DNA from 2 places in the Thalassotalea sp. PS06 genome. Region 1 is predicted to be linked to the other one. Evidence: predicted binding sites of a transcription regulator. Region 1 holds the regulator's gene; the other holds the start of a gene.
The links. The regulator MetJ, encoded in region 1, represses methionine synthesis genes. The targets are predictions, from matches to a motif close to TAGACGTCTAGACGTCTA.
Positions count from the first base shown of each region.

Region 2: FNC98_RS07640 (cystathionine beta-lyase) is a predicted target of MetJ. The motif match lies at 1,857-1,874, and genes of this name have one in related genera.

Region 1 covers NZ_CP041638.1:222,459-225,656, reverse strand. Annotated here, with positions in the region: gene metL (bifunctional aspartate kinase/homoserine dehydrogenase II) at 1-472, opposite strand, end outside; gene metB (cystathionine gamma-synthase) at 480-1,646, opposite strand; gene metJ (met regulon transcriptional regulator MetJ) at 1,820-2,107, shown strand; gene FNC98_RS01005 (malic enzyme-like NAD(P)-binding protein) at 2,215-3,198, opposite strand, start outside.
Region 2 covers NZ_CP041638.1:1,732,629-1,735,826, reverse strand. Annotated here, with positions in the region: gene FNC98_RS07645 (DNA alkylation repair protein) at 1-557, opposite strand, end outside; gene FNC98_RS07640 (cystathionine beta-lyase) at 618-1,796, opposite strand; gene FNC98_RS07635 (DNA polymerase II) at 2,734-3,198, opposite strand, start outside.

The DNA.
Region 1 (3,198 bases):
ATATCTCACCAAAGGCAAGAACATTATTACTGTTATCAATAAGTTGCTGTTGAAGATACCATTGTTGAATCTGGCGAATATCATCGTTTAGCTTGGCGACTAACTCGATTGCTGTTTCGCTATCGCCAGCAACTAATTCAGTGATGAGTTGCTTATGCTCAGCCTGTATTAACAACAATAAGTGCGTAAAAGCCTCATCCTCTGTTTCCTGACACAGGTTTACAAGATCAATAATTTCAACGAGCTTGTCGGTGGTTTTACCGTTCGCTGAAACAACCACTAAATCCTGATCAGAAATTCTTTGCTCGATAATTGCCAATACCGATTCAATAGACTGCACAGTACCCAGGCTGGAACCACCGAATTTATGGACGGTACGCTCTTCAAGGTTATTCGTTAGCAGTTGCTCAGATAGTAAGCCTGCCTTACTGATTGACGAGACATTGCTGTCAACCAAAGTTTGTTCTGACATGATTACACTACTCCTTGAATGCCAGACACTTGTCCAGGGCAGAGGTTAAATCGGAAATTAAATCGTCGGCATCTTCAATACCAACGGAAAGACGAACTAATCCAGGCTTAATGCCGGCAGTTAATTGCGCCTCTAGGTCCATGCCAGCATGGGTCATGGTTGATGGGTGTGAAATCAGGCTCTCTACGCCGCCCAATGATTGTGCAAGCGTAAATAACTCTAGGTTATCAAACAAACAGCGAACTGCATCGACACCGCCTTTAAGCTCGAGACTCAGCATACTGCCAAAACCTGATTGTTGTTTCGCCGCTAATTGATGGCCAGGATGATCGCCAAGACCCGGATAGTAAATAGCATCAATTGCCGGATGATTAGCTAATTGCTCAACGATTGCTTGTGCGTTGGCTTGATGTTGCTTGAGTCGTACCGGAAGCGTTTTTAAACCACGCAGGGTTAGGAAACTATCAAACGGACTACCGGTAATACCAATACAGTTTGCCCACCAGGCAAGTTCTTCTCCCAACTCGGTGTCTTTGGTGACAACGGCACCGGCGACAACGTCGCTATGGCCATTAACAAATTTTGTTGTTGAATGAACAACAATATCCGCACCCAAAGCCAGTGGTTTTTGCAGCAATGGCGTTAAGAAGGTGTTGTCTACCGCTGTTAAAGAGCCGGCTTGTTTTGCAAGTTCACAAATCTTCGTTATATCAACGATACGCAGCAGCGGATTACTTGGTGTTTCAATTAAGGTAAGGCGAGGCTTTTGCTTCATCACCTCAGCAACGTCATCCAGGTTGGTTTGATCAACAACCGCAAGTTTAAATAAACCACGTTTTTGCAAGTGAGTGAACAGGCGATAACTTCCGCCATAACAGTCATGAGGGATCACCAGTAGATCGTCTTTAGACAATAACTGACAAATCAGATGGATTGCTGCCATGCCCGTACTGGTGACGATACCAGTGCTACCACCTTCAAGATCGGCAATAGCTTTACCAAGGGATGAGCGGGTTGGGTTTCCGGAACGGGAATAATCGTAATCGCCTTTTTGGTTATATCCTTCAAGACGGTAGGTGGAAGAGAGATGAATAGGAGGCACAACAGCACTATGGTGTTGGTCGGTATTTATGCCGGCACGTACGGCTATGGTTGCAGCTTTATCCTGACTCATTCTCGCCTCTGAGATATTTAGATGTTTAGACGTCTATAAATCTATACGCATTATTTTATTGGGTCAAGAACTTTTAGACGTCTATACATCTTTGCATATAGATGTTATTGGTTGACTCAAAAGTCATACCTAGTACAATTTCACCTAGCAAAAATAGGTTCTGAGGAAACAACATGGCGAAATGGAACGGCGAATACATCAACCCATATGCGGAACATGGGAAAAAAAGTGAGCAGGTAAAGAAAATCACTGTCTCTATCCCATTAAATGTATTAAAGGTTTTAACCGATGAGCGCACCCGTCGTCAGGTAAACAATTTACGTCACGCCACCAATAGCGAATTGTTATGCGAAGCATTTTTACATGCCTTTACTGGTCAGCCGCTGCCAAGTGATGAAGATTTGTCAAAGGACAACGAAAAAGGTATTTCTGAAGATACGGATACCGAATCAAAAGATTAATTGCCTGATAAGCGATAATAAAAAAGGCCCGCTATGTAACATAGCGGGCCTTTTTTAATTACTCTGAAAGTTTTTCTAAAAGCTTACCTGAAGGCTTCTATAAAAATTTACGCAGCACGAATACGCGTATTTTTAGCTAACTGACCTTGTGCAACCCCTGAGTCAATTGCAGCTTGTGCTACTGCCGTTGCTACTTCCGTTAACAATCTAGGGTCCATAGGTTTTGGAATGATGTAGTCTTTACCAAAGGTTAACGCTTTCTCGCCACAAGCCTGCAATACCTCTGTCGGCACTGGCTGTTTAGCAATCTGACGAATCGCATGCACGGCAGCAACTTTCATCGCGTTATTGATTTCTTTAGCACGAACATCAAGCGCCCCGCGGAAAATAAACGGGAAGCACAATACGTTATTTACCTGATTCGGGTAATCAGAACGACCCGTTGCAACGATAACATCATCCCGGGTTTGCAAGGCAAGTTCCGGGGTAATTTCCGGGTCAGGGTTAGAGCAAGCAAACACAATTGGATTTTTTGCCATAAGTTTCAAATCATCTGCCGATAGTAAATTCGGGCCCGAAACACCAACAAAAACGTCCGCTTCAAATAACACATCCTGCAAGGTACGTTTGTCAGTATTGTTGGCGAACATTTGCTTGTATTCATTTAAATCATCTCGGCGGGTGTGAATCACGCCTTTACGGTCCAGCATGTAAATATTTTCGCGCTGGGCACCACAAGTGATAAGCAATTGCATACAGGCAATCGCAGCAGCACCAGCACCCAGGCAAACAATTTTCGCATGCGCTAAATCTTTACCCTGAATCTCCAGGGCGTTAAGCATTCCTGCTGCAGTTACAATGGCTGTACCGTGTTGATCATCATGGAAAACCGGAACCTTGCATCGTTCAATTAAAGCTTTTTCAATTTCAAAACACTCAGGCGCTTTAATATCTTCAAGATTAATACCGCCAAAACTATCGGCAATATTAGCAACGGTTTCGATAAAGGCTTTCGGATCTTCGTTATTCACTTCAATATCAAAGCTATCGATATTGGCAAATCGTTTAAATAGCAACGACTTACCTTCCAT
Region 2 (3,198 bases), 1.5 Mb from region 1:
CCACAGGCTTTGTGCATCAAATCTTCCTTATCATTGATGAGCATAGTTGCAAGCTTTAAGGTGGGTTCGAATTGATTGTGTTTGATAAATCGGTAGGTGGTGATCATCGCAACCCGGCGAGTCCATAAATCCTTTGATTCGGCAAATTCATAAAGCATAGATTTGTCGCGTTCTAACAGGTAGTTACCAAGGATATGATGGGCGGAGCTGTCAACCAGATCCCAGTTATTGACCCAGGCAAGATGGTTTAGATAGTAATCCACCAAACGCTTTTGATCGTTTTCGGTTTTGGCTAATTGATATTTCTTAACCAAAATAAACAAGGCGAGCAAACGGAGCTCATGATATTGGCTTTGCTGCAATTTACCTAACTCGTCCAGCTCTATTCCTTTGTACTGAGGAACAAGTTTTCTCAAATTTGGAACGCGAATGCCAACAAAGATATCCCCTTCCCCATACTCGCCTTCGCCAGTTTTAAAAAACCGCTGCGAGTGTTGGGCGATGTCTGGATCGCCCATGGCAAGTACGCCCGATTCAATCTGTTTCGCTGTCAGCATAATTTAACTCGCAAGAGGTCTTTCTGCATTCTGCCGTCTGCAGTCTGCAGTCTGAAATTACTATAGACGCTCATTCAGGCGACTAAAGCCCTTTTCCAAATCGCTAATCAAATCTTCAACGTCTTCCAGGCCAATATGCAAACGGATCAGTGGTTTATCAAATGGCCAAGGTGTGGCGCTGCGCATTTTACCAATGTTGGAATTGGCCAAAATCAGACTCTCATAGCCGCCCCAGGAAAATCCCATTTTAAAATGTTCCATGCCATCAAGCATCGCATTTAACGCCTCTGGATTAGAATCCTTTAACACAAATGAGAACAAACCATTGCTGCCAAGAAAGTCGCGTTTGAAATACTCATGGCCTGGATGGTTTTCAAATGCCGGATGCAAAATGCAGTCGACTTCATCACGTTCAGAAAGCCATTTTGCAACTTCAAGTGCATTGCTTTGATGCTGCTTTAACCGAACCCCTAGGGTTCTGATGCCACGCATCGCCAGATAGATATCGTCAGGTGACGCACATTGCCCTAGCAAGTATGAGTTCTCTCTTAGTGTCGGCCAGCATTTTTCATTGGCCGTTGCGGTACCAAGCATTGCATCACTGTGACCAACAATATATTTTGTCGCTGCCTGAACAGAAACATCAACGCCATGTTCAAAGGGTTGAAACAGCACTGGCGACGCCCAGGTGTTATCGAGAATCACGGTAATATCCTGAGATTGGGAATGGGCGACATCGCAAATACCCGGTACGTCCTGCACTTCCATGGTCAATGAACCCGGCGATTCTAAAAATATTACTGTGGTGTTTGGCTTGATTAACTGTTGGATATCTCGGCCGATCATAGGATCGTAGAAGGTGACTTCAACGCCTAAATTAGCCAGCGTTTTCTCACAAAAATCGCGAGTCGGCTCATAAGCGGTATCAACCATAAGCAGGTGTTCGCCGGTTTTTACGAAAGATAAAATGGCGCTGGTAATTGCCGCAGTGCCACAGGGGTATACATAACAACCTTCCCCGCCTTCGAGTTCGGTCATGGCATCGGCAAAAGCAAAGGTCGTCGGTGTGCCACGACGACCGTAGAACATGGCTTGCTCGCCACGTTTAGCCGTCGCTTTCTTCATATCCAATACGCTGTCAAAAACGATGGTTGAAGCACGAAAAACCGGAGGATTAATGATCCCCTGAGTCCATTTTTTCTGACGCCCGGCGTTGACGATTGCGGTATTTTTCTTCATTGCGACACTGTATCCGTTAATTACTACTGACTGTAAGATAGTTAAAGAGTCTCTCGCTTTTAGCTATCTAGCCATCTAAACATAGTTTTAGAATACGGCAACTCCACAGAAATTACACGAAGTTTTTCAGAAAAACTCAGAACGCGATTAGAAAATCGCTCGCAGACTGATCAGACTAGAGACAACAGATGGCTGATTAAAGCACTTTGGCTTCGATATCCTGTCATAACAGGATATGACAGCAATCTTGGTTGCTTTTCCAAAATTCCGAATTCATTAGCCCGTCTTTCCGGACTTGATCCGGAATCTAAGAACAAAGAACGAGATACCGGCCGACGCCGGTATGACGTATTAAGGTGAAAGATACCGGCCGACGCCGGTGTGACGTATTAAGGTGAAAGATAGAGCCCGACGCCGGTGTGACGCATTGAAGTAACACAAAGGCATCCTGACTAGCTTAATCCCAAGCCGTCAATACTGACTTAACCAAACCCGTCATTCCGGACTTGATCCGGAATCTAAGAACAAAGAACAAGATACCGGCCGACGCCGGTATGACGTATTAAGGTGAAAGATACCGGCCGACGCCGGTGTGACGCATTGAAGTAACACAAAGGCATCCTGACTAGCTTAATCCCAGCCGTCATTACTGACTTAACCAAACCCCGTCATTCCGGACTTGATCCGGAATCTAAGAACAAAGAACAAGATACCGGCCGACGCCGGTATGACGTATTAAGGTGAAAGATAGAGCCCGACGCCGGTGTGACGCATTAAGGTGAAAGATAGAGCCCGTCGTCGGTATGACGTATTAAGGTGAAAGATACCGGCCGACGCCGGTATGACGATGTGGGCAATGTTGCTCATGCCGAGACTAAAGCCGCTTCCACCTTCCACCTTCCACCTTAATTTCGAAGAGAAATAGAGAAATCAAGCTTTAGAACAACTGCATCTGCTGATCACAGATGGAGTTAAAATCTTTATCGATAAACGGCAAAATGCCGTCAGCAATAGCCGCTAGCTGACGGTCGATATATAACTGATAATCGATAGGTGCTTGCTGATGCTCAAGCGTTTGCGGACCCGCAACCGTCATCACATATTCAATCCAGCCTTTATTTTGATATCGCAGCGGTTGGTTGTTTGCTTGATGAATATCATCGGCATGACGAGCCGCTTTCACATGGGGCGGGACATTTTTCTGGTAATCATCGAGTTTGCGACGCAGGCGTTTGCGATAAGTGAGCATATGATCAAACTTACCGTCCATGGTGTCATTCACCATCTCCCGGATATATGCTTCTACCGGCTCATTATGAAATACCTTCAGATATAAATTTTGCTGAAAACATTTGGCAAGTTCGGTCCAGTCGGTACGCACACTCTCAAGGCCCTTAAACAC